DNA from 2 places in the Thalassospira sp. ER-Se-21-Dark genome. Region 1 is predicted to be linked to the other one. Evidence: riboswitches for the same ligand, from Rfam matches in the RefSeq annotation. Region 1 holds a riboswitch; the other holds the start of a gene.

Region 1 (15,367 bases):
GTCAAGGCCACACAAAGCCGTGTGATTTCAGGCCTTTGGAATCAAACAGCGAATCCTGATGTGGATGCGCTCAAAATTTTGGCAAAAACAGACTCTTTCCCAGTGCGCTCAAAGCCGTTATTCCAAGCATACGAGCAAAACAAGGAGAAACCATGCGTCCAATTCCCCAGCGTATCGCCGAAGAACTTTCGGTTCGTCCGGAACAGGTCATTGCCACCATCGAGATGCTCAATGAAGGCTCCACCGTTCCGTTCATCGCCCGTTACCGTAAAGAAAAAACCGGCGGGCTTGATGACACCCAACTTCGTACGCTGGAAGAACGCCTGCGCTATCTGACCGAGCTTGAAGAACGCCGCGCATCCGTGCTTGAGAGCATCCGCGAACAGGAAAAACTGACGCCGGAACTTGAGGCCGCAATCAACGAGGCCGACACCAAGACCCGCCTCGAAGATTTATATCTGCCCTATAAGAAAAAGCGCCGCACCAAGGCCCAGATTGCCCGCGAAGCCGGGCTGGAGCCACTGGCCGATAGCCTGTTTAACGACCCGACGCTTGATCCGGAAACCGAAGCCACCAAATTCGTTGATGCCGAAAAAGGCATTGAGGACACCAAGGCCGCCCTTGATGGCGCGCGCCAGATCCTGATGGAACGCTTTGCCGAGGATGCCGACCTTGTTGCCAAGCTGCGTGACCATCTGTGGAAAGAAGGTGAAATCACCGCGTCCGTGATCGAGGGCAAACAGGCCGAAGGGGCAAAATTCTCGGACTATTTCGAGCATTCCGAAAAAATCAAAACCTGCCCGTCACATCGTGCGCTGGCCCTTTTCCGGGGCCGGAATGAAGACATCCTGCAGCTGAAACTGACCCTTGGCAAAGAAGACGAAGACCGTCCGCGCGGCCAACCGGGCCGGGCCGAGGTCATGATTGCCGCCCATGTTGGCATCACCGATAAGGGTCGTGCCGCTGACAAATGGTTGATGGACACCGTGCGCTGGACCTGGCGCGTCAAACTGTCGTTGTCAATCGAGCTTGATCTGTTTGGCACCCTTCGTGACTCCGCCGAGGAAGGTGCGATCAAGGTCTTTGCCGATAACCTGAAAGACCTTTTGCTGGCCGCCCCTGCGGGGCAAAAGGCGACCATGGGTCTTGATCCGGGTGTGCGTACCGGGGTCAAGGTTGCAGTGGTTGATGCCACGGGCAAGCTGGTCGATACCGCAACGGTTTATCCCTTCCAGCCGCGCAATGACGTCGAAGGCGCGATCAACACCATGGCTGCACTGGCGGCCCGCCATCAGATCGAACTGATCGCGATTGGTAACGGGACGTTTTCACGTGAAACCGACGAACTTGCCGGTCAGATGCTTAAACGCTTCCCAGCACTCAAGGCCACCAAGGTGATCGTCAACGAAGCCGGTGCGTCTGTTTATTCCGCATCGCAGTTTGCCGCAGAAGAATTCCCCGACCTTGATGTGTCGCTTCGTGGTGCAGCCTCCATCGCACGCCGCCTGCAAGACCCGCTGGCAGAACTGGTGAAGATCGAGCCGAAATCCATCGGTGTCGGGCAATATCAGCACGACGTATCGGAAACCAAACTGGCCCGGTCGCTTGATGCTGTGGTTGAGGATTGCGTGAACGGTGTCGGTGTGGACCTTAACACCGCATCCATCCCGCTTTTGACCCGTGTGGCTGGCCTGACCGAAACGCTGGCGCGCAATATTGTCGGTTATCGCGACTCCAACGGCGCGTTCCAGTCGCGTGCGGATCTTAAAAAGGTCGAGCGTCTTGGACCAAAGGCGTTCGAGCAATGTGCGGGCTTCTTGCGTATTCGCGGCGCCAACAATCCGCTTGATGCATCGGCTGTGCACCCGGAAGCCTATCCGCTGGTCGAAAAAATCAGTGCCAACGCCGCCAAGCCGTTGGCAGAACTGATCGGCGATTCGGCCTTTATCAAGACACTCCGCCCCGAAGATTTCGCTGATGACACATTTGGTGTCCCGACCATCCGCGACATCATTGCCGAGCTCGACAAACCCGGTCGTGACCCGCGCCCGGAATTCAAGACCGCCAAATTCACCGAGGGTGTGAATGAGATCAAGGATCTGCGCACCGGCATGAAGCTTGAAGGTACGGTCACCAACGTCACCAACTTTGGGGCGTTTGTTGATATCGGTGTGCATCAGGATGGCCTTGTTCATATTTCCCAACTTGCAGACAAGTTCGTCGAGGATCCCCGTCAGGTGGTCAAGGCCGGTCAGATTGTGTCGGTCACTGTCATGGAAGTTGATGCGCCGCGCAAACGTATCGGGCTTTCGATGAAATCCGCACCGGATTACGAAGCCACGCGTGAAAAGCGCGCCGACAATCGCGGCGATGCACCGCGCGGCAACCGTCCGCAGCATTCGTCAGGCCCGCGCCATCAGGGCGGCCAAGGTCGTGGCAATGCCGGTGGCAACGCTGGCGGCGATGGCGGTGCAATGGCCGCCGCACTCAAGGCCGCGATGGAACGTCGCAAATAACCTATCGCAAAAAGGCTTCGAAACGGCGGGATGGCATATACCATTCCGCCGTTTTTCTTTTGCGCAGTCATGCCGATCGGATGAATTGACAGAAGACAGTTTAAAACCCATGTTGAGCACTCACCAAGGGGAGCCCCGACAAGGGGGCTGAGAAACTGCCGCGCAGTGACCCTTTGAACCTGATCCAGTTCATACTGGCGTAGGGACGGTGCGAACGCGGATTACGGCGTTCTCCATCTTTCCGACTTCGAACTGGGTCTCCATACGCAAAGTTTCTGCATTGGAGCCTCGACATGACGACCGAAATTTCCCAGACCGCGACCGATCTTTTTGAACGGATGCGCGCGACCAATCCGCTGGTTCAGTGCATCACAAACTATGTCGCGATGAACTATGCCGCCAATGTCCTGTTGGCTGCGGGTGCCTCGCCCGCGATGGTTCACACGCCTGAAGAATCCGGCGAATTTGCCGCGATTGCCAGTGCGCTGACGGTCAATATCGGCACCCTGTCGCCCAACTGGGTCGAAGGCATGATCGCAGCAGCCAGATCGGCCAATAAAGCTGGCAAGCCCTGGGTGCTTGATCCGGTAGCGCATTTTGCCACCGGCTATCGCCGGGACACTGTGGCAACGCTTTTGAAACTCAAACCCACGGTCATTCGCGGTAACGCATCGGAAATCATTGCCCTTGGTGGCGGTCAAAGTGCCGGTCAGGGGGTCGATAGTGGCGATCCGGTCGAACAGGCTGAAGAAGCCGCACGCAACCTTGCCAGCGCGCAAAGTGCTGTTGTTGCCGTCACTGGCGAAGTGGATTTCGTCACCGATGGCTCGCGCTCGGTACGCATTGCCGGTGGTTCGGACCTGATGCCGAAAATCACCGCCACAGGCTGTTCGCTGACCGCACTTGTTGGCGCCTATCTTGCGGTTGCACCCGATCAGGCGTTTGAAGCCACCATTGCCGCCCTTGGCAATTTTGCCGTGGCGGGTGAAATCGCCGCCAAAACGGCAAACGGCCCAGCATCCTTCATGACCGCCTTTATCGATGGCCTGCATCGCCTTGATGGCGCGACTTATGCCAAGAACCTTCAGGTCAATGTTCAATGAAGTCGTTTGATCTATCGCTTTATCTCGTGCTTGATACCGATCTGTGTCGCGACCATTCGATGGTGGAAACCACGATGGCCGCGATTGCAGGCGGTGCCACCCTCATTCAGCTGCGCGATAAAAAGGCCGGGACCGAGGGCCTCATTCGCGTTGGTCGGGAATTGATGAAGGCGATGGAAGGCACCAACATACCACTGATCGTGAATGACGACATTGATGCCGCCATTGCCATTGGCGCACATGGCCTGCATGTCGGTCAGGATGATCTGCCATCGCAAATTGCCCGCGACCGCCTTGGCCCGGACAAAATCATCGGCCTGTCGATTGAAAGCGAAGATGTCGCGCAAAAGGTGGACCACAGCATTGTCGATTATGTCGGTATCGGACCGATATTTGCCACCGCAACCAAGCCCGACCATAAACCGGCGATCGGCTTTGACGGGCTTGAAAAGCTGGTGCGGATGGTCGGCCTGCCATCGGTTGCGATTGGCGGGCTTAAGGGCGAACACGCCCTGCCGGCACTTGAAAGCGGTGCTGACGGCATTGCCGTTGTCTCGGCGATTTGTGGGCAGCCCGATCCAAAACAGGCCGCCGCATATATTGCCCAAAAACTCAAATCAGCGCGGGCTTATCTGTCGCAGTAACCTTGGGCTTTCGTGGTTCCGATCTGCAATGATCAGGGCTGTTATGGGGCGCAAAACGCATGGCTGTTGCGCCCAAATAACAATGACCGGCACGGAAATGCCCCATTTGCGCCGTTAATTTTTCGGCTTCGTAGCGCAAGTTATCAGGCATCAACCAAGAACAACCGCGCGAGGAAGCCATGCTGAGATCTCTGCGTAGTAAGCCGGTTGCCATTGCCCTGATTGGGCTTATGACGATCACGACAGCCGGGCTGGCTGCAATCAAGGTCGCACCCAAACCGACCACCGACAGCGTTACCATCCATTCCGAAATGGTCCGGGGTGAAGTGACGCTGCGCCACCCGGATGGCACCATCGCCATCAGGCGCGATTGCGTCCGGTTCCCGTGCAAGATTGACATCTCGTCGCTTGAACGCGGCGACTACGATGTCACACTGACAAATGGCGACGAAAGCCAGAAGATGGTAGGACTCTACAAAGAGTAGGCATCCCGCCTGCGCCAAGACCCAAACCGTTCAAATTTTTCCGGAAAATCCGGGAACGTTTTGATGGCCTGAATGTTCATCATATATCGAACCATTCAAAGGTAATGTGGCGATGCGTTGCATAAACGCTCGTGCGTGCTAGATAAAGTAGCACGGGTAACGACCCGGATGCGCAAGTCGGCCCTGCAACAAAGGTTTCCAAGATGTTGCACGGGATTTTCACTTTTATCGACGGCGCAAAAAGGGATATGTTGCGTTACCGCACAGATTAATAATGAAAGTCGAGGAACTGTATCATGGCACTTGAACTCCCAGCACTTCCGTACGCATACGACGCGCTTGACCCGTATATGTCGGCTGAAACCCTCGAGTTCCACCACGACAAGCACCACAATGCTTATGTCGAAACCGGCAACAAACTGCTCGAAGGCAGCGGTCTTGAAGGCAAGTCGCTTGAGGAACTCGTCGTTGCAACCTATGGCGACAAGGACAAGGCCAAGCTGTTCAACCAGGTCGGTCAGCACTGGAACCACATCGAGTTCTGGAACATGATGAAGCCGAATGGCGGTGGCAACATCCCGGGCGAACTCGAAAAGAAAATCGTCGAAGACTTCGGCTCGGTTGATGCTTTCAAAGAAGCCTTCACCACCGCCGGTGTTGGCCAGTTTGGTTCCGGCTGGGCGTGGCTGTCGATGAACAAGTCAGGCAAACTGGTCGTTTCTGGCACCCCCAATGCTGAAAACCCGCTGGTTCACGGCATGACCCCGCTTCTGGGTTGCGACGTTTGGGAACACTCCTACTACATCGATTACCGCAACCGTCGCCCGGACTACATCAAGGCGTTCCTGAACGACCTGGTAAACTGGGAATATGTTGCAGAGCGTTTCTCCAAAGCTGGCTAATCCGCCGACGCTTTGAGACTGAATTACAAAAAGCGGCTCCTCCGGGGGCCGCTTTTTTGTGCGCGCAACACAAACAAAGAAAAACCCCGCCAGCGAACCGGCGGGGTTTGGATCGAACATAATCAGGTGCGTGATCAGATATCGAATTTAATACCCTGAGCCAGCGGCAGCTCGCGGGAGTAGTTGATGGTGTTGGTTGCGCGGCGCATATAACCTTTCCATGCGTCCGAACCGGATTCACGACCGCCACCGGTTTCTTTTTCACCACCGAAGGCACCACCGATTTCCGCACCGGACGGGCCGATATTGACGTTGGCGATACCGCAATCGGAACCAACCGAGGACAGGAACAGTTCGGTTTCACGCAGATCGGTCGAGAAGATGCACGACGACAGACCCTGCGGGACGTCATTCTGAAGCGCGATGGCTTCTTCAAGCGTCTCGTAGGTCATGACATAAAGGATCGGTGCAAAGGTCTCGTGCTTCACGGTCTCGGTCTGACCCGGCATTTCAACCACTGACGGGGTGACATAAAACGCATTCGGGTATTCCGATTCCAAGGTACGTTCGCCGCCATGCACGGTGCCGCCGTCTTTCTTGGCATTGGCAAGCGCAGTCTGCATGTTGGTGTAGGCTTCTTCATCAATCAGTGGACCAACCAGAACACCATCGGCCAGCGGATCGCCAATTTTCACCGACTTGTAAGCCGCAATGATTTTCGGCAGAAGTTGATCCTTGACGTCCTTGTGAACAATCAGACGACGAAGTGACGTGCAACGCTGACCACAGGTGCCAACTGCGGAGAACACAACTGCACGCACGGTCATATCCAGATCGGCCGACGGGGTCACGATCATGGCGTTGTTGCCGCCAAGCTCAAGAATGGTGCGGCCAAAGCGCTGCGCAACACGCGGGGCAACTTCGCGGCCCATGCGGGTAGAACCGGTGGCTGAAATCAGCGCGACGTCACGGCTGTCGGTCATGATTTCACCGATTTCACGATCACCAACAACAACCTGATGCAGGTTGGCCGGTGCATCACCGAATTTGGCAATCGCCTTTTCGAGGATCTTCTGGCACGCAAGGGCTGTGACCGGGGTCTTTTCCGACGGTTTCCAGATCACAGCATTGCCACAAGCCAGTGCTAGGGCGGTGTTCCATGCCCACGGCGCAACCGGGAAGTTGAACGCGGTAATCAGGCCAACAACACCCAGCGGATGCCAGTTTTCCATCATCTTGTGCCCCGGACGTTCGGACGCGATGGTCAGACCGTAAAGCTGACGCGACAGGCCAAGCGCGAAGTCGCAGATATCGATCATTTCCTGAACTTCGCCAAGACCTTCCTGATAGATCTTGCCGCATTCAAGCGACACAAGACGGCCCAGCGGCTCCTTGGCTGCACGCAGTTCTTCACCCAGAAGACGCACCAGCTCGCCGCGACGCGGACCGGGAACCTGACGCCATGCGCCAAATGCCTTTTTGGCATTGCCGATGACATCTGTCATCTCGGCCGGGGTGGTTTCGGTGACACTTGCGAATTCCGAACCGTCAACCGGGGTCTGGACACTGAGGGTGCCGTTGGCAATCTCTGCTTCGGACAGACCAAGTTCGGTCAGAATGGATTTGTAGCTCACAGTAAAACTCCCTTCGTTTTAAACTTTCCGGCGCGGATCACCGGCAAATTCGATCTCTGTTCAATCCTTGATATCGGCTACCTTGGGCAGCAGTTTGGCGATGATGGCAAAGGCCTCATCAACCTGATCAAACGGAATGGTCAAAGGTGCCAGCAGGCGCACCACATTGGCGTGTTCGCCACTTGGCATTAACAATAGCCCGTTATCACGGGCCAGTTGCAACAAGCATTGCAGACGTTTGGGTGACGGCTTGCCGTCACCTGCAATCAATTCAAAGGCACGCATTGCCCCGATCCCGCGCATGTTGCCGATCACATGCCCACCGGGCAGATCGCGCAACCATGCGATATGGGTGGCGTATTTTTCACCGAGCTGCTTGGCACGGGCGGTCAGCTTGTCGGTTTCCAAAACCTCAAACACGCCGGTCGCTGCCGCGCACGCCACCGGATTGCCGGAATAGGTGCCGCCAAGCCCGCCCGGGGCCAACGCATTCATGACATCCTCGGCACCGGTGATTGCGGCCAGCGGAAAGCCCCCGCCAATGCCCTTGCCCATGACAAGGATATCGGGCGCAACGCCGGCATGCTCAACGGCAAACATCTTACCCGTCCGGGCAAAACCCGACTGGATTTCATCGGCAATCAGAACCATGCCGTTTTCATCACACAGGCGGCGCAGGGCGACAAGAAACGCGCCATCCGCAGCACGAAAACCGCCTTCGCCCTGAACGGGTTCAATCACCACCGCCCCGACCGACGCCGGATCGGCGGAAACAGCAAACAGCTTGGCGATGGCGGCCATCGCATCATCAACCGATACACCGGTTTCGGGGCAAGGATATGGCAGATGCCAAACCGGCCCCGGCAATGGACCAAGCCCGGTTTTATAGGGTTTGGTTTTGCCCGTCAGGGCAAGGGTCGCAAGCGTCCTGCCATGGAAGCCGCCCTCAAAGGCGATCACCCCGGTGTGACCGGTAAAGGCGCGCGCAAGCTTCAGCGCGTTTTCCATCGCCTCTGCCCCGGAATTGGTCAGCATTGATTTTGCGGGACCTTCAATCGGGCAGTTTGCTGCCAGCCACTCCGTTACCGCGACATAGGGTTCATGCGGCAGGGCATTATAGCAGCTGTGGGTAAACCGTTCGCACTGAGCAGCAACGCGTTCCATCACCACCGGATTGCGATGCCCGACAGTCAAAACACCGATCCCGCCAATGAAATCGATATAGCGTTTGCCTTCGACATCCCATGCCTCGGCATTGAGCGCGCGATCAAGATAGACCGGATGCACATTGCGCACGCCGGCCGATACCGACGCGATTGCGCGGTCGCGCATCTGCGTGCTGTCCTGGGCTGGTTTGGTGTTTTCGTCACGGGGCATGTGGGGCTGCTCCGACCTTTTTGATGTTGATTTAAATAACGTTCAGTTCAAGCACCGGCGCATTGTCGCGAATGCGCTCATAGCCAAACACCGACAGATCAAGGGTTTCATAGCCGTTTGTTGCGATCAGTTCGGCAATGCCACGGCCAACCGCCGGGCTTTGTTGCAGCCCATGGCCCGAGAACCCGTTGGCAAATATGAAGTTTTTAACATCCGTATGGCGGCCCAAAATCGCGTTCTGATCCAGCAGGTTATAGGAATAATGACCCGCCCAGGCATTGACGACCTTGATCGCCTCAAACCGTTCACACCGCTCATACAGGCCCGGCCAGATGATGTCGTCAAACAGGCTGTGATCGACGTCGAAATCCCAGCATTCCGGATCGCGATCCTTGGGTGGGGCAATGCCGGTAATAAAGAACTCGCCTTCCGGACGGACATAAAGTCCGCTTGGATCAATCAGCATCGGGCAGGATGCGCTGATGTCTTCCGCGTCCCGGCAGTTGAATACAAAGATGCAGCGTTTGCGTGGCTCGACCGGAATTTCAAGACCCGCCATCCGGGCAACCTTTGACCCACCCGTGCCCGCCGCATTGACAAGCTGGCCACAGCCGAAACGACGACCGTCTTTCAGAACCACACCGGTGACCTGATCACCATCCCGCATGACATCGACGACTTCGCCGTCAATGTATTCGGCACCGCGACGGCGGGCCTGTTTGCGGAATGACTGCATCAGGCAATAGGCATCAAACCAGCCTTCTCCCGTGCGTCCCCAGCAACCAGCCGCCAGATCGGATGTATTCATCCACGGGTATTTCACGGCAAGGTCATCAGGTTCCATCCAGACGATGTCACCGCCAAACTCGGTCTGCGTTGCGTGGTTTTGGCGCAGGATATCGCGGCCCTGATCGGTTGCCAGAATGAGATAGCCCTTTTCATGCAGGGCAATGTCGACGTCGGGATCAAGATCGCGGTTCAGATTGCGCAGGAACTGAATGCCATAGGCCGACATTTCAATATTGATCGGGGTCGAGAATTGTTGGCGGATTGAGGCCGCCGAAAGCGCTGTCGAACAGAACTCATAGGTCGAGTCTTTTTCAATCACCAGAACCCGGCCCTTGAAATCATCACGACCGGTCAGATGCCATGCGATGGAACTGCCGATAACCGCACCACCGACGATGATCACATCATAATTTTCGTCAACAGAACCCATTCTTGCCTTCTACCCGATGCAAATTGTTGCTTTCCGGCCATTGATGAACCGGCATTTTGCGATGGTGCGCTGGAACCCGTTATCCGAATGAAAGGGGGAGCCATCCTTCCAAAACATTCCAAAGTAACAGCATTCCAGCGCAGATGGCTTTCAGCCCAAACGCCTCTTGGGGTGGCGCGAGGGGGCTTTGAACCGTTTAAAACCGTACGCCTTGGCTGCACAGCAAACAAACGATATATTCGCACCATATCATTCCGTTTTGTTATGAACTGGTTTTGCCATGCGTCGCGTCCTGCCATCCCTTACCGCCCTGCAATTCTTTGAAAGTTCGGCCCGCCATCTGTCTTTCACCCGCGCGGCAGAGGAACTGAATGTCACGCAAAGCGCAATCAGCCGTCAGATCCGTGCGCTTGAGGAATATCTCGGGCGGGATCTTTTTCGCCGCGTGAAGAAACGCCTGAAACTGACCGCAGCCGGCGAAGCCTATGCCGCACAGGTCCGTGACCTTCTCGATCGAGCAGAGGCCGCCACCTTGCAGGTCATGGCCTATTCCGATGCAGGCGGGATGCTCAATGTCGGGACGCTCCCGACCTTTGGGGCGCGCTGGCTTGTGCCGCGCCTTGGTGATTTCAAGGCAACCTGGCCGGACATTCAACTCAATCTCATTACCCAGACGCGGGAGTTCAATTTCGACCGCGAGGGTATCGATATCGCCATTCATTTTGGTGAAGACAACCTGCCGGGCTGCGTGACGCACCGTTTGATGGGCGAAACCCTGATTGCAGTCTGTGCGCCCAAGCTGCTTAAGGAAAATGACGATCTGCCGATTGCACGCGAACGGGTGCGCAACTGTACTTTGTTGCAGCATTCCACTCGCCCGCGTGCCTGGCAGGACTGGCTGGCGGCCACCGGCGTTGCCGTGGTCGATGAACTGGCTGGTCCCCGGTTTGAGCATTTCCACATGGTCATTCAGGCCGCTGTGGCGGGACTTGGGCTGGCACTGCTGCCGGAATTTCTGGTGCGTGAAGAACTTGAAAGCGGGCGCCTGGTCGCACCGTTTGATGTCTCCATCCCCAACCAGCACGCCTATTACGTGGTTTATCCCAAGGAAAAGGAAAACAATTTTGCGGTCCGCGCATTTCGCGACTGGCTGATTGCAACATGCCGCACCGAACAGGATGATCGCGCCATCCCGTCGGGCACCGCTGCCTGATCCTTACCAAATTGAGTTAAGCGGCTGGTGATCTAGTCCGCGCCAATCTTTGCGGACGATCCTGCACGCATCGCTGCACAAAGTTGCACCGCCACAACAACAAACAGGAAGTAGAGTGCCACTTGCCAGTCGCCCAGAAGGTCATGCAAGGCCCCAAACAAAACCGGCCCGATGGCCGCAAACAGATAGCCCACTGATTGCGCCATGCCCGACAGTCGGGCAGACGTTTGCGGATCGGCCCCGCGCATGCCGACAAGGGTCAGGGCAATACTGATCATGCTGCCTTGTCCAAGGCCCATACAAACCGCCCAAACATAAGGCAACTCGGTAGTGGCAAAGACAAAGCCCGGAATGGCGATGATCAACGGAATATGAAGAACCAGCATCGCCAGTTTCTTGTTGGCAATCCTCGAATAAATCAGGGGCGCGCCAAAGGCAGCGGGAATGCCAAATACGTTAAACAGGGTCAGAAGGGTCGCGGCTTCGGCCTCGGAAATGCCGTGATCAATGAACACTTTGGCGACCCAGGCGGTGCCGGTATAGAACATCAGCGACTGACAGCCAAAGAACAGCGCCAGCCACCAGGCTTCGACATTTTTCCAAAGCGAAATACGCGTAACCGGTGCCGGGGCCGCGCCAACATGGCGATAGCGCAACATCGGCAGCCAGCAGACAAAGGCAATGGCGGCAAACACCGCCCAAACGCCGAGCGACCAGCGCCAATCGCCGTCCGCCGCATTTCGGATCGGGATCGAAACAAATGCCGCGATCGTCGCACCACTGGACATGGTGAAGGTGTAAAGGGCAGTCACCAGTGCGACATGGGTCGGAAAACTGCGTCGTACCAGTGATGGGGTCAATACGTTCAGAACCGCAATGGCAGCACCCAAAATGATGGTCCCGACCACCATGATATCATACGCCCCGCTGGCGCGAAGCCCCTGCCCGATGGCGATAAACAGCAACATGGTCAGAAGGGTCGCTTCGAGACCGAATTTCTGCCCCAGACGCGGCGCAAACATCGAAAGCACGCCAAAGCTCAGCACCGGCAGCGTTGTCAGCAATCCTAGCTGAGTGCCTGAAAGCGACAGATCAGTACCAATGATTTCCGCCAGCGGCCCCAGGCCGACAATACTCCCCCGCATGTTCGCCGCCAAAAGCAGGATTGCCAGCAAAAACCCGATATGCGCCCCCAAATGATGGAAGCCACGCCCGGCATTCGATGCGGCATTCTTTCCCGGCGTTGGCGTCTCGGAAGAATTGGTGTGTGGGGCCGTCTTGTCAGTCATCTGGATGATCCATGTTGTGTCGCGATGGTGGCGCGGACAGAAATTCATTTCAGCATAAATTCAAAAAGCGGGCTTTCAGGCCGCAACAACACCCCACAATACCCGGAGCGCAACCAGCACAAACAGGATGGCAATGATCCGCTCAATCCAGGCAGCGTGATCGCGCAACCAGGGCAACACCGCCCCGTGCGACAACCCAACGGCGACAAGGCAATACCACGCCCCGTCGATTACAGCGGCGGTAAACGCCAGAAGGAACTTGCCGCCCCATTCAAACTCCGGCGAGACAAATTGGCTGAAAAGGGCCAGAAAAAACAGGGCGATCTTGGGATTGAGAAACGCAATCATGAACCCGTCGCGGGCGGCCTGCAGGATCGATCCTGATACCTTGCCAGCACTATCCACATCAAACTTCGCACCCGCCTTGGCACCGCGCCACGCCTTGATCGCAAGCCAGATTAGATAAAGCGCACCAAGGATACTGACTGCATTGTGAAAGACCGGCACTGTCTGAAACAGGATGCCAAGTCCGGTCATGGTGATCACAGCATAAAAGCCGATACCCAGTGCATGCGCCAAGGCGCAGGCAAATCCGGCCTGACGGGAATGACCAACAGAATAGCGCAATACAACGGCCAGACTTGGACCCGGTGTCATTGCGCCCAGAACACAGATGGTTGCAACCGACAACCAGGCGGCGAAGCTCATAACGTTTCCTTTGGGTGACGCAGGTTTATTCCCGCTTGGTTTTATCGAAAGCTATCTGCTTGCCAGAACCGTTTCAACGGAAATGAACTGTCGCTATGATGCGCATCCGCGCCAACCTGCCACCTGAACACAGCATTTCGTAAAATACGGTTTTAAAACATGTTTCTGTTGCTCAAGAATGCCAACGTCTTCGCCCCGACGCCGCTTGGCATCCATGATATCCTGATTTGTGACGAGAAAATTGTCGCCATTGCCCCGGATCTGGTGGTTTCTGTTCCGGCCGAAATCAAGACCATCGACCTTGGCGGCAAGATGACTGTACCAGGCTTTATCGACGGACATGTCCATCTGATCGGGGGCGGTGGCGAAGGCGGATTTGCGACGCGCACGCCCGAAGTTGCGGTTGGCAAACTGATCGAGGCTGGCATCACATCCGTTTGTGGATTGTTGGGCACAGATGCCGCAACCCGCCACATCGCATCGCTGTATGCCAAGACCAAGGCGCTTCGAACCGAAGGTATCTCTGCCTGGTTCTTCACAGGTGGTTATCGCGTACCGTCGCCAACACTGACCGGTAATATCGGTGATGATGTGACGTTTCTGGATGCCTGTATCGGTTTGAAAACAGCGATTTCAGATCACCGCAGCAGCCAAAGCACGGTTGAGGAGCTGGCCCGCATCGCATCCCAATCGCGCATTGGCGGTATGATATCGGGCAAGGCCGGATCGGTTGTGGTTCATCTGGGCGATGGTGACGGGCACTTTGATCCCCTGATTGCTGTGATTGAGCAGACCGAAATCCCGATCGGCCAGTTCATCCCGACCCATGTCAACCGCAAGCGCGCCTTGCTTGATGCGGCCAAACTCTGGGCAAAGCGTGGCGGCAATATCGATTTCACCACCGGGATTGATGCCGAAGCCGATCCCAAGGGGGCCACCAAAACATCGACCAGCATTGCCGAATGCCTGGCCGATGGCGTTGCGCTGGATCGCATTTCAATGACATCGGATGGCAACGGGTCACTTCCGGATTTTGATTCCGATGGCAATATGATCGGGCTTTTGGTGGCAGGCTTTGAAACCGTACCGCGCGAGTTTGCCGATCTGATCGAAGTCGAAAAGCTTGATATCCCGACCGCCTTGGCCCCGATTACGATCAATCCGGCACGCATGCTGGGCCTTGCGGCACACAAAGGGCAGCTCAAGGTCGATTATGATGCAGATATCCTGGTTTTCGATGATGCTTTGACCCCCGATAGCGTCATTTCACGCGGAAAACCGGCCATGATTGGCAAGGAACGGCTGCTCCGCGGTACTTTTGAGGATTAATTTGGTCTTTTAACCGGATTACGTCAGGTAAAAAGGCACCGAAAACCAATAATTTGCGGACTTTGTGCCTTTTTGTCGTCATATCTGCCCCAAATAGCCCCCAATACGGCCAAACCTCGTGCCTATTTCCTCGGCAAGCTTTGCGATCAGACACAGGTCCATGAATGACCTGTGCCCAAAAACCTTGGAAAGGACACGAGAGATGCGACAGACAGCCATGATTTTGGCCGTTGCAAGCGCATTGGGGCTTTCGGCTTGTAGCGGATTGAATGACCGAGACCAGAAAATGCTGAGTGGCGGCGCGATTGGTGCCGGTGTGGGTGCTGTTGGCACCGTGATCACCGGTGGCTGTGTTACCTGTGGCGCGGTAATTGGCGGCGCGGTGGGTACCGGTGCGGGCTATATCATGCACGAGAATGAGAAGGCCCGGAAATGATGAAACGGATCATTCTTCTGGTCGCTGCATTCGGCCTAACCCTGCCATTCGCGGCACCTGCGCCCGTTAAGGCCGACCCGCCGTCATGGGCACCTGCCCATGGCTATCGTGCCAAGCAGCATAAAGGGTACAAACGCAATTATAGCCGCCACGGTAACGAGCTTTTTGTCTCCGACGGTGGTTTCCTGCGCTGTAACCGTGATGTGGTTGGTGCCATCATTGGTGGTGGCACAGGCGCGGTTCTCGGTTCAACTATCGGCAAGGGAAGCGGCCGGGATGCGGCCATGATTGGTGGTGCCATTCTTGGCATGCTCAGTGGCTACTCGATTGGTCAGAGCCTTGATCAGGGTGATCTGGCTTGTACCGGCTATGCCTTGCAACGTGCCCCTGATGGGCAGGCCGTCCGGTGGCAAAATCCCGATTCGCAACACAGCTATAATGTTGTGCCGCGCAACAGTTGGCAGAACGCCGACGGACGCTATTGCCGCGAATATAGCGCAACAGCCCGTATT
Region 2 (15,367 bases), on a different contig from region 1:
CGAGTTCCGAAACCGGAAGCGTCTGCCAGCTGTCTTCAAGCGATGCCTGCTGATCACGGGTAAACATTTCCCAGACAATCGCACGTTCACGCTGATCCGACTTGCTGAGTGCATTGACCAGCTGTGCCTGATGGTGATGGTGGATGGGATTGTCGTGCTTTTCACCAATCAGGATATATTTGCGACCTGACAGCCGTTCCACCAGCGTATCAAACATGATGTATTCGCCAGCCACCACGTCAAAAATCAAACCCGGCGCCGGGGGCAGGGCATTGACGTCGGTCAGACTGCCCTGGGGGGTATTGCTATCATGCGCAACCGTCGGGGCGACGGGAAGGATAGTCGATGCCAGCGCAACCACAGAGATACCGACACTGCGTTTAACAGCACGTGTCCATGATCTGACTGCGATTTGGATCGGCATCGACTTGGGCATCGATCAGTTGATTCCTGATTGAAAACGTGTGTGTTTTATTTGCTTAAGCGCAAGGCCGTTTCAAGGTCGTTAACAAGATCACCACAATCTTCGATCCCGACCGAAAGACGCAGAAGGTCTGCCGGTACCGGGCTGGTCGGACCTTCGACCGAGGATCGATGTTCGATCAGGCTTTCAACCCCGCCAAGCGATGTCGCGCGTTTAAACAGTTTGCACTGGTTGTGGAAATCAACCGCACGCTTTTCACCACCCTTGACGCGCAGCGACAACATCCCGCCAAAACCACCTGACATCTGTTTTTTGGCAATGTCATGACCAACATGGCTCTCAAGGCCGGGATACTGAACCTGTTCGATTTCCGGATGGCTTTCGAAATGTTTGGCGATTGCCATGGCATTGGCACTGGCGCGCTCGACACGGATCGAAAGGGTGCGCATCCCGCGCAGCAAAAGCCAGGTTTCAAACACGCCCAGAACGGCACCGCCCGATGCGTGCTGTTTGCAAACACGCTGCCAGAATTCGCTGTCCTTGGCAGTGGTCAAGGATCCCGCCAAAACGTCACTGTGACCGTTCAGATATTTGGTCGCCGAATGCATGACGATATCGGCACCAAAATCAATCGGACGGGTCAAAAGCGGTGTGGCAACCGTATTATCAACGGCAACAACTGCGCCTGCGGCCTTGGCCAGTTTGGCAGCCGCGGCGATATCGGTGATTTGCCAATCCGGGTTGGCCGGGGTTTCAAGCCAGACCAGCTTGGTCTTGCCGGCAACGATGTGCTTGTCCCAATCGGCAATATCGGCGTTATCGACAAAGTCAAATGACAGTCCAGCACGTACACCACTATCAAGCATGAAGCTGCGCAGCGCCCAATACATCACCTTCGGCGCGACGACATGATCACCCGGGTTCAACGCATGCAAAACCGCGACGGCGGCTGCCATGCCCGATGCAAACAGGCGGGTTTCAGAACCGCCTTCAAGTTCATTCAGGACCGCACAGGCCTGATCATAGGTCGGATTGTCCGCACGCGTATAGCAGCGCCCGTCATGGTAACTCAGGTCCGTGTTGCGTTCGAACGTTGTCGACGGATAAAGCGGCGGTGTGACGGATTTGGTGGCTTCATCGACCCAGCCAAGGGCCTGTGCACTTACGGTGGCGGGGGACTGTTTTTTTGTATGATCAGACATGGTGGCACCTGATTTGGTTGAGATTTGTTGGCGCGCAACATAACGTGGTTCCCGCCACACACCAAATTGAATTGCCACCAAAACTGATCTTTAAGGTCAGGAGCGGTTAATTTGATTGGAATGGCAGAATTTATATTTGTGAAATCTAAGAAAAATCCCGCTGGGCGGGTTGGTATCCCGCTCAAGGGGTTTGACGTCGGAGTTTGCAAATATAAATTCTGTCCTTCGGATCGCTCAGATTTGCACGGGCTACTTTGTTGCAAAACCTTGAAAGATAAATATCTTCCATCGGTTTGGCTCCGCGTATCCGCACAAATCTGAGCGACTATTCGAACCAAATTAACCACTCCTGACCTTAGGTCCCCACATGACGAATTATCCCAAAATCACCCTGCCAAAGGAATGCGACGTCGTTGTCATCGGCGGCGGCATTCACGGGTCATCTTGCGCCTATTACCTGACCAAGGCCGGCATGAAAGTCGTGCTTCTGGAAAAGGATACCATCGCGTCACACCAGTCCGGTCGTGCCTGGGGTTTTGTCCGCCAACAGGGGCGTGACCCGGTTGAACTGCCATTAATGATTGAATGCAACAAGATCTGGCAAGGTCTTGAAAAGGAACTGAATGCCGATCTGGAATGGCGTCAGGGCGGGGTGCTGTTTGTTGCCCGCGATGACAAGGAAATGTCGGAATTCGAAGGCTGGATTAACGACACCAAACACTTTGGCATCGAAACCCAGGTCCTTGACCCCAAGGGGGTCGAAAAACTGACACCGGGGATCACAACACCGGGTGTTGGCGGGATCTACACGCCCTCAGACGGGCAGGCCGAACCGAAAAAGGCAGCCCCGGCAATTGCCAAGCGCGCCAGTGAATTGGGTGCTGTGATTGCCGAGGGCTGCGGCGCGCTTTCGATTGAAACAGAGGCCGGCGCGATCAGTTCGGTGGTGTCCGAACAGGGCGAAATCAAATGCAAATACGTCATCTGTGCTGCCGGGGCTGCGACGCATAAATTCGTCGCCAAGTTCGGGCGGCGTTTGCCGCAGCAAACCACACGCGGGACGGTGATCCGTACCACACCCGTGCCTGATATCTCGGCCGCGGGCACACTGGCGGCTGGTCTGGCGTTTCGTCAACGCGCAGATGGGTCGATGAATATCGCCGATGAATTCATGACCGACATTGATTTGACACTGGGCCGGTTCAAGTATGCCCGTGATTTCATGCCGGGACTGTTTGATAACTGGGCGACCTTCAAGTTCCACTTTAACAAGCGGTTCTTTGATGATCTGGTGGATCGCCTGCCGGGATCGGATGCATCACGGCAACCCATGATCGGGCGACGCACCAATCAGGCACAGCCGTATGAGGTGCGGGTTAAAAACGCGATGCGTAATCTGCAAAAGGTCCTGCCACAGATCAAGAAAGTCGGCATCGTCGATACCTGGGCGGGGGACATTGATGTCACCCCGGATGCCGTGCCGGTGATCGATCAGTTCGACAACCCCAGGCATTTCTTTGTCGCATCTGGCTTCTCGGGCCATGGGTTTGCCATGGGGCCGGTGGTGGGCAAGGTGCTGGCCGACTGGATCACCACAGGGCAACCATCCATCACGCTAAAGGGCATGGAACTTGCCCGGTTCGAAGACAGCACCCGCCGTGTTCCGCGGACACGGGTCTGATCGCGTGTTCTGAAACTGATATTGGGCAAGGGCGGTTACAGGCTGCGTGCCAGACGCAGGATAATCGCCCCGCCCAGCGTCATCATGGTTGAGGACAGCTTCACAAGATTAAGCTTCTCGCCCATGAAGAACACCCCGATCAGAAGGGCAAAGACAATGCCGGTTTCGCGAAGGGCGACCACAAGCGGGATCGGCGCCTGTGTAAAGGCCCACATCACAGTGGCATAGGCCGCAAAGGATGCGGTGCCGCCAATCGCAAAGACCTTTTTTCCAGATCGCGCGATATCGGCAAGGATGCGCGGGCGCATGAAGGTCACGATCACGGCAAAGATCACAACGTTGCCAATCGTCTGATAGCTGTAATAGCCAAGCGCCGTTCCAGCCAGCCTTGCACCGGTGCCATCTACCAGTGAATAGCTGCTGATGAAACAACCCGTGATGATCGCGGCAAGGGCAGCATTGCGGTTACGCAGGCCATCGGCTTGTCGCGTTATGCACATGCTGATGATGCCGACCCCGATGATTACAATCGCCAGCCACTCACTGACATGCAGGGTAACCCCCATGATCAACGCGGACACTGCCGCAACAATCAGCGGCGAAGACCCGCGTGCTATCGGATAAACCTGGCTGAGATCGCCCAAACGATACGCCAGGATCAGAAACAACTGATAGCCGATATGAAGCCCGACGGAGGTCAGCAGATAAGGCCAGCTTTCGGGGGCAGGAAGGTCAACAAACGGCAACAGGGTCAGTACAATCGGCGTATGGCCCAGCACGATTGCCGTCATGTTCATCAATTTGTCCGAGCCGCCCTTGACCAGTGCATTCCACACGGCGTGCATCAGGGCAGCACCCATTACAGCAAGAAAGACAGTCAAACTCATGGCGGGGCGACCAATGTTACGGTTTTGTGACGCAATCATTGATGCTTAGCATGCAGTTTGAAAAACCACCAAACCGAACTTGATAGGGCTGCTATGAGCCAGACGCCGTATGCTCGACCTTTTGCGTGGTTGTCGATGCGGGTGCGGCTTTGCCATCAAAGAACCGGGTGGCGCCGATTGGTGGGGCAACGAAATCGCCATCTGCAATCCCGCTATCCTTACGGGCCGCGGCCAACCGGACCGGCGGCTCATCCACCGGCTCAGACGTCAGAACAAACGTCCCCCAATGAATGGCAAGCGCCTGTTTGACGCCCATTTTCTGCATGATCTGAATGGCTTCTTCGGGGTTGCAATGTGCATTGCGCATGAAGTCGCGCGGGTCATAGGCCCCGATGGGGATCAAGCCAAAATCAATCCCGCCGTGGATCGCGCCCATTTCCGTAAACAGGGCTTCGTTCCAGCCGGTATCGCCGACAAAATAGAACCGATAGCCATCGCCGAACTCAAGGATATAGCCACCCCACAGCATTTCCTTGCGGTCCTTGGTGGTGCGGCTTGACCAGTGGTTCGATGGCACGTGGGTGATTTTCAGATCATCGTGATGATGGCTTTCATCCCAATCCAGTTCGACATAACGATCAGCACGAATGCCCGCCTTTTCCAGAAGTGCACCATTCTTCAGCGGCAAGACATAACCCGGCGCGTTGCCAAGGTGCGTCAGGCTGGCCAGGTCGAAATGGTCATAGTGATTATGCGACAGCAACACCAGATCAAGCTTGGGCAACTGGTCGATGGCAAGGCCCGGTCGGGTATAGCGTTTCGGACCAAGTCGCTTGAACGGTGATGCACGGTCGGAAAACACCGGATCGGTCAGGATATTAAGCCCGCTATATTGCACCAGAACCGTGGCATGGCCGACCCATGTGACTTGCAGGCGGCTCGGGTCCGGGTTGTGGATGGCGTCATGATCAGGTGTTTCGGTCGGGATTTTACCGACCTGATGCTTGGCCTTCGGCCAGTTGTAATCACCGAAATAGCGCCGTTTCAGGAAATGCCAGAACGACCGTTTGACCGGATCGGGCAGGGGGTGACGGTTTTCAAAGCCGCTATCGGTGTGATGGGCTGGTTTTGTTTGCTGCGGCACTTTTGGGTCCTGATCCGGTTTGAATGTGGTCGCCATTCTGCTTTTTGTACGGGTGACCATATGGTAACTGGGAATTTGACCTGCGCAAGCGAAAGGCCGGAACGCGGGACACACATTCCGGCCTTTCTTGCTGGTCTGCCCATGCGGGGTGCAGACCAATGCTTTCGCAGTTGCTGGGGCGAGCCTTGCGAAAGCAGGGGGGACTGAATTTTATTCGATCACGGTTGCATAGGTTTCAAGCGCCGGGGTTTCGGTGATCAACCCCTGTTTGACCATGTAATCGGCAAAGCGGGCATAGCGCGCCTTATCAAGGGCGGCCGGACGCAGTGCAAAGCGTGGCAGGGTATCGGCCCATGCCTTGATATTGAGTTCATCATCAAGGTTCGGATAGGCGGCAATAAAGGCCTGCCAGCTGTCATCAGGATGGTTGATCAGGTACTGAACACCTTCTTCAAGGGCGGCCAGCATGCGGGCATAACGCGGGTCATCGACCTTGTCGTTACGCACGGTCAGGATCAACTCGTCATAGGGCGGGACGCCCTCTTCCTCGACATAAAATGCCTTGCCCGGTTTGCCTTCGATTTCCATCTGGTTGAGCTCGAAATTGCGATAGCCGCCAATGATCGCATCCACCTGACCGGAATATAGCGACGGCGAAAGCGAGAAGTTCACATTGATCAGCTCAACATCGTCAATCGAAACCCCATGATTGCCCAGCATGGTACCAAGAAGCGCATCCTCGAAGCCGGCCAGGGAATAACCGATTTTCTTGCCTTTCAGATCGGCGATTTCCTTGATCGGGCCGTCTTCAAGGACGATCAGGCTGTTAAGCGGGGTGGCAACCAGTGTCCCGATACGGGTCAGGGGCAGGCCTTCTGCGGCCTGAACATGAAGCTGTGGCTGATAGTTCACGGCAACATCGCCCTGACCGGCAGCAACAAGGCGCGGCGGGGCCGACGGATCGGATGGTTCGATCAGTTCGACATCCAGATCATGATTGGCAAAAAAGCCCTTTTCCTTGGCAACAATCAGCGGTGCGTGATCGGGGTTCACAAACCAGTCAAGAAGTATGACCAGCTTGTCCGCCGCAAAGGCGGTTGAAGACGTTCCAAGAACAAGTGCGCCCAGTGCGGTCGCGGTGATCATGGATTTAAGGCGTGACATGGATGAACCTCCGTAAGATGCGCCAAATAAATAGTATGAAGATTTAAGAAGCTGCCAAACAGGCAGGCGTGTCGTGTCTTACCGAACCGGTTTCAGGCTGTCGGGTTGCCAGGGCAGGGCCGCGCGCAGCACGCGATCGACAATGAAATATTGCGTGATCGAAAACGCGCAAAGGATCAGAAGACAGGCAAAAACCATATCGATCTGAACCCGCGCATTGGCATGCAGCATCAGATAACCCAGCCCGTGACTGGACCCGACCCATTCGCCAATCACCGCCCCGATCGGGGCAACGGCGGTGGCGACCCGAAAACCCGATGCAAAGGCGGGCAGGGCTGCGGGCAATCGGATATTGGTCAAAAGTCGCCAACGACTTGCCCCCATGGTGCGCGCCAGATCAAGCCAGCCGGTTTCCGTCCGTGACAGGCCATCAAAGAACGCAACCGTCACCGGGAAGAAAATGATCAATGCGGCCATGGCGATTTTGGATGCCAGACCAAAGCCAAGCCAGAGAACCAGAAGCGGCGCCAGGGCAAAGAACGGAATGGCCTGCGATACCAACAGGATCGGCATCAGCCAGAAACGCACCGGCGAAAACAGCGCCATCGGGATCGCGGCCAGCGTGCCAAGGGCGGCACCGGCAAACAGGCCGATCACGGTTTCAGCAATGGTGTATTTCGCATGATCAAGCAGGACGGCATGACGCGCGACTAGGGTATGCCAAACGTCAGCTGGCGGTGGCAGCATGTATTTCGGTGCACCGGTTACAATCACCAGCATCTGCCAGGTGGCAATCAGCGCAAAGATAATAATCAGCGGCCGCGCAAGGATCAGCCAGCGGTGCTCCGACAGTGCTTTATTGGTATGAGGATTGTTTTGGGTGCTCATGCCGCGCCCTCCGACCGCTCGGCACCGAGTTGGCCGAGCAGTTCGGCCTGCTGTGCCAGGATTTCGGGGTCGGCAATGTTGCGCGGGCTTTGGCCCTTGGGCGTGATGGCATCTTGCAATTGTGCCGGGCTGCCGGTCAGGACATGAACGCGATCGCCAAGGCGCAATGCCTCAAGCGGGTCGTGGGTCACAAGCAACACCGTCTTGCCGCGCAGAACCCGTGCGGCCAGTTCCTGCAAACGCAGACGATTGAGCGGATCAAGCGCCGAGAACGGTTCGTCCATCAAAACGACCGGGCGATCTTCCATCAATGTGCGGGCAAGGGCCGCACGCTGTTTCATGCCACCAGACAGTTCAGCCGGGCGCAGGTCTGCCGCATCACGCAATCCGACTTCGGTCAGTAAATGTGAGGCTTTCTCATAATCGGGTTTTTCATCGCGGAGAACAGCACCGAGTACGACATTTTCAAGAACACTGCGCCATGGCAAGAGCAGGTCCTGTTGCGCCATATAGGCAACCCGACCGTTAAGCGCGATCTTGTCCGAACAGGTGATGGTACCGCTAACATCGCCTTCGACGAGGCCTGCGAAATAGCGCAAAAGCGTGCTTTTGCCGACACCACTTGGACCGAGCAGACAGGTAAAACTGCCCGCCTGCAAGGTCAGGTCAAGATCATGGAAAATATCGGCGCCGTTGAAAGCCACGCGGGCCGCACGGAGCGCAATATCAAATCTGGTTGGATTGTTTTGCGCCATCTGGGGCGCGTGTTCTGTGCTGCGCATTCGATCCTTCCTACGCCGGTCTTAACCGGTTCAGGTTCAAAGGGTCGTTCGGCAACACCGAACCTCTCAGCCGATTTACGATCGGCCCCCCCGGAGATCAGGGGACTATGCGCAGACAAATCGCTGCCGTCAAGTTTTGTAACAGTTCTTGGACTTGATCCTGATCACAGCTTACCAGTGCGCGCCATGACGATGCAGCTTTCCCGCCGGATGATCCCAATGATGCGGTGTTCCTGCTATACTGACCGGAAAGGCGATGCGTCGCGCCGGGCCACAGTCTGTGTCTTCCATATCTGGGGCAGTATCGGCATCTGTTTCCGCGGTGATCATGCCAATGCAGTCAGGCGTTGCTGTCTTGCTTAACATATGTGCTGTTCGGGCCAATGAGTGGCGGGCGGTTGTGACCTCGCCATGGGCGGCGCGGCGGATCAGGGCGTGAACTGCGCTGGCCGCCATCAAATATCCCGTCGCGTGATCAAGCGCCTGTACCGGAAGCGGTAGGGGCTTTTTAGAACCTGAATGTGTCATCCCCCAATCGGCAATGCCGCAGCTCATTTGCACAAGGCTGTCAAACCCGCGTCGTTTGGCCCACGGTCCGGTCCAGCCATAGGCAGACAGCGTCACATCAATCAGCGCCGGGTTAATGGCACGCAGCGTTTTGGCGTCATACCCCAATTCAGGCAGGGCGTCAGGGCGATAGCCATGCAGCAAGATGTCAGCACCGCTAATCAGTTCTTCAAATAGCTTGCGGTCTTCCCGGTCCCGCAGATCAAGTCCCGCACAGCGTTTGCCGAGTGTGACTTCGGGAATGACCGCACCTTCATCCCAGCCTGGCGGGTCGATGCGCAACACATCCGCACCAAATGCTGCCAGAAAACGCCCGGCGACTGGGCCGGCCAAGATACGGGTCAGATCAAGAACGCGGATGCCACGCAGCGGGCGGGCCGGGTCAATTGACGCGGGGGTGAAATTGGTGTTTGCGTGCTGGTCCCAGCAGATCAGTGGATCGGTGGCGATCGATATTCCTTGCGGATGTGCCTGCCATTCCGCAAGGCTATGCATGGTTGCGGCACAGCCATTCGCCGCGACAATTTCGTTTTCAAGCATATCACTTTGCCAGTCCAGCACAGCCATCGCCAGATCATCGCGGGTTTCGTAATCGCCCAGAACAGAAAGTGCCGCCGCGCGGTGATGTGGCGCGTTGGTATGTAACCGGATCCACCCGTCACGCGTTCGATAGTCGCCCGCCAGCGGGTCCCAGACGTTTGGCAATGTCCAGCCTTGAGGGCGGATTGTCATATTAAACCATTTCGACGCCAGTCGCTGATCAACCGTTATCGGGGCGTCTGATCCGGTTTCAAGGGCGCGCCAGTTTGAAATCGTCGCGGCGGCCATCCCGATGCTTGCACAGGCGAGTTCGGTGACTGCGAAATAGGACGGTAAGGCATCTGTGCCGATGGTCGTGATTTCAGGTGTTTCAGATAGGCCAAGGGCATTGGCGATCTGGGGTGTGAAACAGTTGGGCATGATGGCGTTTCCTTTATCAAGGGGCGGAACCAGTAATGACCAAAGCATCATGCCGGACTGGACAAACCGTCAATCTTGATCAAGATAATCAATATGAAAAAATTCGATGACGGATCATTCTGCACATTGTCGGCAGCGGATGTGTGCGCGCAGGTCGGCATATCGCGCGATACGCTTTACGCCTATGTCAGTAGGGGGATTGTGCGTGCTGTTGCCCATCCGGGTGATGCACGCAAAAGCCTGTATGACCGGCGCGATGTCGCCAAACTGCATGATCGCAAACGACGTGGACGGTCACGGCAATCTGTTGCGGCCTCGACCATTGATTGGGGGGAGCCGATCCTAATGTCGGACATCACCCGCATTGCCGATGGGCAGTTTTACTATCGCGGTCAAAACGCCGTCGAACTGTCCCGCACAATGACGCTTGAGGACGCAGCCGGTCTTTTGGCCGGGCTTCGATGCGATCCTGTGTTGAATGCCGTGCCGGACTTTGTTCCGGCCAAACATGATCTGGCGCTGCAGCGTATGGTGGCGATGCTGGCTGAGCTTATGACCGGATCGCCCCGTGGTGATGGTCGTCCGAGCGCGGCACGGATTGTTCGGCTTGGCGCCTTGGCCGCAGCCGGAGTCTCAGACGACGGGAAAAGCCCGATCCATCTGGTTTTGGCAAATGCATGGACAGATCATGAAAATGCGCCGGACCTGTTGCGTCGGGCCCTCGTACTTTGTGCCGATCACGAGCTTAATGCATCGGCCTATACCGTGCGTGTTGCGGCATCGGCCGGGGCAACCATACCGGCATCCCTGATGGCGGGGTTGTCGACCCTGTCGGGTGCGCGTCATGGCGGCCTGACACCGAGATGTCGGGCATGGATGGATCAGGTCGAAAAAGCTGGTGGCAAGATTGATCCCGATTATGTGCCGCCGGGATTTGGTCATCCGCTCTATCCCGATGGCGATCCGCGAACCCGTGCACTCATGCAGGCCTGTGGTCAGACTGGCGATGCCTTCTGGGCGCGGATTGCAAATGAGGTCGCGCAAAATACCGGGCAGAATCCCAGTCTTGATTTCGGATTGGCCTTGATTGAACGCGAACTTTGTCTGCCGAAGGGGGCAGGGCTTGGTATTTTTGCCGTTGGGCGCATGGCAGGCTGGATCGCGCATCTTTTTGAACAGCGCAAAAGTGGCAAGATCATTCGGCCACGCGCAAGTGTGTCCTGATGTGATCCAAATTGCGCAGCATAGGTTACATTGGTTCCTTGCGTCATCCGTACGGGGTCGAAGCGTCAATCACCCTGCAATTTGATCTTCGGGCGTCGGGTTAGGGGCGGGCAACCACCTGCTTGATCCAGCCTGCGATCTTGTCAAACGTACCGGGCGCATAGGCATACCGGCCAAGGGCGACATAAAGCATTTGGCGGGATGTCGGCATCTCGCTAATGAGTTGGTAGTTAAACAAATTGCTTCTAAGCAGCCCGTGCGTGGCATCGGGGATGACAACCACCTCATTTTCAGGATGTCGACCGATCAGGATATCGCGATAGATGTCCGCATCGGATTTTGCATCCACATTCAGATCATCATGCCCCCACATGGCAAGTGTTGGTGTTTCAATCTGTGCCAGGTCGGCTTTTGCGTCAGATGCAATATTGCGTTTTACAAATCCGAACCGGTCCGATGCCATCGGTGACGGATCATTGGTATTTGCAAGGTAGGTTTCGTAACTTGCATCGGGCGCAAAGATCACGGTGTCCCGGACGTGGTTGCGTTCGAGCTGACGGGTGATATCGGTTTTTGTTGCGCCACCTGCCAGCAGGCGTTGGCGTGTATAAAAATCACCCTGGTCTTGCCAGTTCACCGCCCCGCCAATGATGACGTTAAAGGCATTGTCCGGGATCATCCGCGACGCTTTGGGGAACACCCAGCCCGCCTGGGAAAAACCGATAAAGCCGATTTGCTGTCGGCTTCCGGGATGGGCCGTTTTGATTGCGTCATACGCCGCAACGGCTTCGTTTGCGCGGTCATTCATCGATTGCGAACGCCAGTTTCCCGTGCTTTCGCCGACGCCGGCCTTGTCCCAGCTGTAAATGCCGATCCCGCGATCGAGCAGGGCATTGATCAGGGGTAAATAGCCATCGCCCGCAAAGCGGTCCTGCGGACCATCGCCATGAAGCAGAAGGGCAATCGGGCCTGTATGCTGCGCATCTGGCAAGATCAGGCTGCCAGACAGAACAGCATCTTCGTGTGCAAAGCTGATCTGTTCAGTCGGGCGGTTGCTGATATCAAAGTCAGACAATCCGATTAGTGCAAGACTTCCGGGAACAGCAACAAGCAGCACAAACAGAACAATCGCCACCCTGACAAGGCGGCGGTAACGAATGCGGCGGGGCGATGGCACGGCACAGCCTTTCAGGTCGGTGACAGCAAGGGCGATTTGGCAGTGTTCGCAGATTGCGAGAAGTCAGGGTGCCCGTCAATTGCCTTGCAACCGGTTATGTCGATGAAATCAGGTGTTTAGCCCAAAAGCATCCGGATCATAAGTGCAAGGCCCTAGGTCCTGAGCCTGGAATTGCACAAAACAGAACTTGAAAGAGCATCATGAAACGGTCAATGCTTTCGGCACTGCAACCAAATCTGCCTTGCGTGCCATTGTGATCCTTTCAGACGAGATACCTGACCACCGTATTGCCGGTCCTGCCCCGCGCATGATTGCGGCCGAGATTTATCGTGGCTCAAGCTATGGTCCCAAGCATCCGCTGGCGATCCCGCGTGTATCGCTGGTGGTTGATATGGTGCATGCGCTGGGCTGGGTGGATGAAACCACCTATTTGACAGGGCCGGTGGCAACGCCCGACCAGCTCGCGCGGTTCCATGACCCGGACTATATCGCCGCCGTCATGCAGGCCGAGCGCGATCAAGCGCTGCCCGTCGAGATGATGGAGCGGTTTGGTCTGGGCAAGAATGGCAATCCGATCTATCCGGAAATTTTCCGGCGTCCGGCGACTGCCGCCGGATCATCGGTGATGGCGGCCAACCTGATCAAGGATGGCGGGATCATTCATCATCCGGCAGGGGGCACCCATCACGGTTTGCGCGATCGGGCATCGGGGTTCTGTTACTTCAACGATCCGGTTCTGGGTATTTATGCCTTGCTCGATAGCGGGTTGGACCGGGTGCTTTATGTTGATATTGACGCCCATCACGGCGACGGGGTGCAGATTGCCTTTGCCGAGGATGAACGTGTTCTGACCGTCTCCATCCATCAGGAAGACCTGTGGCCCAAGACCGGCGCAATTGATGACATTGCAGGCGGCATGGCGCGCAACCTTCCGATGCCGGGCGGCATGCATGATGACGAGATGCGTTTCATTCTTTTTGAATATTTGATTCCGCTTGGATTAAGTTTTACACCCCAAGCTATTGTTTTACAATGTGGATGTGATACTCTTGCAGAGGATCCACTGTCCAGACAGCTTTTGGGCAATCAGTCGATCTGGGAAGTCGTGGGGGCGATGACCCGATTGGCGCCCCGAAGCCTTGTTCTTGGCGGCGGAGGATATAGTCCATATGGCGTTGCACGCTGTTGGTCCGGGGTGTGGGCAACCATTAACGGGATCGAAATACCTGATGTGTTACCCATCACAGCGGAAAATATCCTGCGTGTCATAAAATGGGCGCATAGTCGTGGAAGACAGCCGGCAAGTGAGTTGTTCACAACGCTTGCGGATCCATGGCGGGGTGGCGCCATCCGGGACGAGGTCCGGGAGCGCGTCAAAAGACTAAGAGGATATGGGGTATGAAGTCGTTCTTTCAGATGGCTTTGGTTGTGTGCTTTGTCAGCGCGGCGGTTGTTGCCGGGCTGAATGCAAAGGCAACCGGTTATGAACGGTCGCGTCTTCTTGTTGATGGCGAAGTGTTCAATGTTGAACTGGCCATCACACCCGAAGAAAGGTCACGCGGCCTGATGTTCCGTACCGAAATGGCTGAAGACGCCGGAATGCTGTTTGATTTCGGCGGACCACGCGACATTTCGATGTGGATGAAAAACACCTTTATCTCGCTTGATATGCTGTTCATTGCAACCGACGGCACGATTGTCGGTATTGAAAAACGCACCGTGCCGCAATCGGAAACCATCATTCCGTCGCCAAGGCCTGTGCGCTTTGTGCTTGAACTCAATGGTGGCTCGTCTGACCGGATGGGGTTTGAGGTTGGTGAAAAGGTCGAGGGACTGCCGCGCTAGGCCACGCCATCGACACGCCACACAATCAATCAGCAATAGCAAGGCCGCAGGTGATATCTGCGGCCTTTGGTTTTTGCGTCGGTTTTTGTGTCATATTTTCGAGAAAAACACGTAATGCGGTCTTGCCCACCCAGCAAGATGGTGCTAAATCCACATCCGCGTCGGGGAGTAGCGCAGTCTGGTAGCGTACCTGCTTTGGGAGCAGGGGGTCGCGAGTTCGAATCTCGCCTTCCCGACCATTTCCCCTTTTATCGTTTTTCGGATGCCCAACGGGATTTCCAAGTCACGATAAAAGGTGTAAAAGATGAACTGATAGCAGGGGTTAGAGAGACCCGTTTAACTGCCATCATCATCTTATCCCGAAGGTCAAGACGAGGGTCCCGATGAAGGTCCGTGTTTACAAACCTGCCAAGAACGCCATGCAGTCCGGTCAGGCTGCGACCAAGCACTGGGTCATGGAATTTGAACCGGGTGCGAAAAAGGTCGCGGATCAGCTGATGGGCTGGATCGGTTCGACCGACACCCGAGGTCAGGTCCGCATGTATTTCGAAACCCTCGAAGAAGCGCAGGCGTTTGCCGCCAAGCACAAGCTGATCGCGGACATCGAAATGCCGAAGCCGCGCAAACTTCAGCTCAAGGCCTATGCCGACAACTTCGCATTCAAACGCGTCGTCTGATCTGGCACTTGCCATCGGTATTTGACCAATTCTCGGGGCGGATTTCCGCCCCGTTTCGTCTGACAGGGGACGTTAAATCCTGAAATCATATCGGGCAGGCGCCCAATGCCATGCCCCGGGGTTCGTAACCACCCCACCCAGCGGTCCCTTAGCTCAACTGGATAGAGCAACAGACTTCTAATCTGTAGGTTGCAGGTTCGAGTCCTGCAGGGATCGCCATTTTTCTTCATTTAAACAATCTGGAATTGGCTAATTTGGTTGGCAGTTGGCCAATCAGTTATGACTGTTGCGTAGTCTCCAGAAAAAGTGTGATTTCGATCTTAATAGTTGGCGGCCTACGCCAAACTTTAGGAAGCGAAAAGTAGAACTGATCACTCTGCATCTATCAATCTATGGTTGATTTAATTTTCCTTTATATTCATGCTGTGCAATTGCTTTTACCTGCTTAAGCGGAGGTTGTTGGGATGCGCAGTTTGCCATTGGTTGCACTCATTTTGTTGTCCGGTTGCAGTAGTTCACAACTTGTCTCTTCTGAGGCCGGTGCCCCGTCTGAAACATCACCCCCAAGCGTTGCAGTTGAGACGACCAGCAGCACCATTAACGTTGAGCAGGCTCCACTTGTACCAAGTCAATTGAGTTCGGGAGCGCAAGAGAGAGTCTTGAATGTTACGCCGCACATCCTAGTTGAAAGGAACACTTCTGGGCAGACTGTGGACTTCTGGGATGATACCTATACCCGAGTTAG

Evidence for each region. Region 1 has a riboswitch for thiamine pyrophosphate ahead of thiM (hydroxyethylthiazole kinase). Riboswitches for the same ligand answer to the same signal wherever they lie in the genome.
Region 2: linked by a shared signal. The riboswitch ahead of FHI25_RS09610 (ABC transporter ATP-binding protein) and the one ahead of thiM (hydroxyethylthiazole kinase) in region 1 are both predicted to bind thiamine pyrophosphate.

The regions. Positions count from the first base shown of each region.
Region 1 is NZ_VDEZ01000001.1:1,087,826-1,103,192, forward strand. It holds gene FHI25_RS04940 (Tex family protein) at 153-2,516, shown strand; TPP riboswitch at 2,633-2,739, shown strand; gene thiM (hydroxyethylthiazole kinase) at 2,810-3,619, shown strand; gene thiE (thiamine phosphate synthase) at 3,616-4,263, shown strand; gene FHI25_RS04955 (hypothetical protein) at 4,443-4,748, shown strand; gene FHI25_RS04960 (superoxide dismutase) at 5,045-5,650, shown strand; gene FHI25_RS04965 (aldehyde dehydrogenase family protein) at 5,785-7,284, opposite strand; gene FHI25_RS04970 (aminotransferase class III-fold pyridoxal phosphate-dependent enzyme) at 7,345-8,661, opposite strand; gene FHI25_RS04975 (FAD-dependent oxidoreductase) at 8,693-9,880, opposite strand; gene gcvA (transcriptional regulator GcvA) at 10,161-11,093, shown strand; gene FHI25_RS04985 (MFS transporter) at 11,126-12,382, opposite strand; gene FHI25_RS04990 (LysE family translocator) at 12,458-13,090, opposite strand; gene iadA (beta-aspartyl-peptidase) at 13,250-14,419, shown strand; gene FHI25_RS05000 (hypothetical protein) at 14,622-14,855, shown strand; gene FHI25_RS05005 (RT0821/Lpp0805 family surface protein) at 14,852-15,367, shown strand, end outside.
Region 2 is NZ_VDEZ01000002.1:416,275-431,641, forward strand. It holds gene FHI25_RS09575 (ChaN family lipoprotein) at 1-436, opposite strand, end outside; gene FHI25_RS09580 (PLP-dependent aspartate aminotransferase family protein) at 472-1,626, opposite strand; gene FHI25_RS09585 (FAD-binding oxidoreductase) at 1,994-3,307, shown strand; gene FHI25_RS09590 (hypothetical protein) at 3,343-4,194, opposite strand; gene FHI25_RS09595 (MBL fold metallo-hydrolase) at 4,286-5,338, opposite strand; gene FHI25_RS09600 (ABC transporter substrate-binding protein) at 5,549-6,502, opposite strand; gene FHI25_RS09605 (ABC transporter permease) at 6,581-7,390, opposite strand; gene FHI25_RS09610 (ABC transporter ATP-binding protein) at 7,387-8,172, opposite strand; TPP riboswitch at 8,163-8,274, opposite strand; gene FHI25_RS09615 (CoA transferase) at 8,344-9,699, opposite strand; gene FHI25_RS09620 (citrate synthase) at 9,793-10,923, shown strand; gene FHI25_RS09625 (alpha/beta hydrolase) at 11,024-12,100, opposite strand; gene FHI25_RS09630 (acetoin utilization protein AcuC) at 12,288-13,502, shown strand; gene FHI25_RS09635 (DUF192 domain-containing protein) at 13,499-13,945, shown strand; tRNA gene FHI25_RS09640 (tRNA-Pro) at 14,108-14,184, shown strand; gene FHI25_RS09645 (ETC complex I subunit) at 14,329-14,622, shown strand; tRNA gene FHI25_RS09650 (tRNA-Arg) at 14,765-14,841, shown strand; gene FHI25_RS09655 (hypothetical protein) at 15,087-15,367, shown strand, end outside.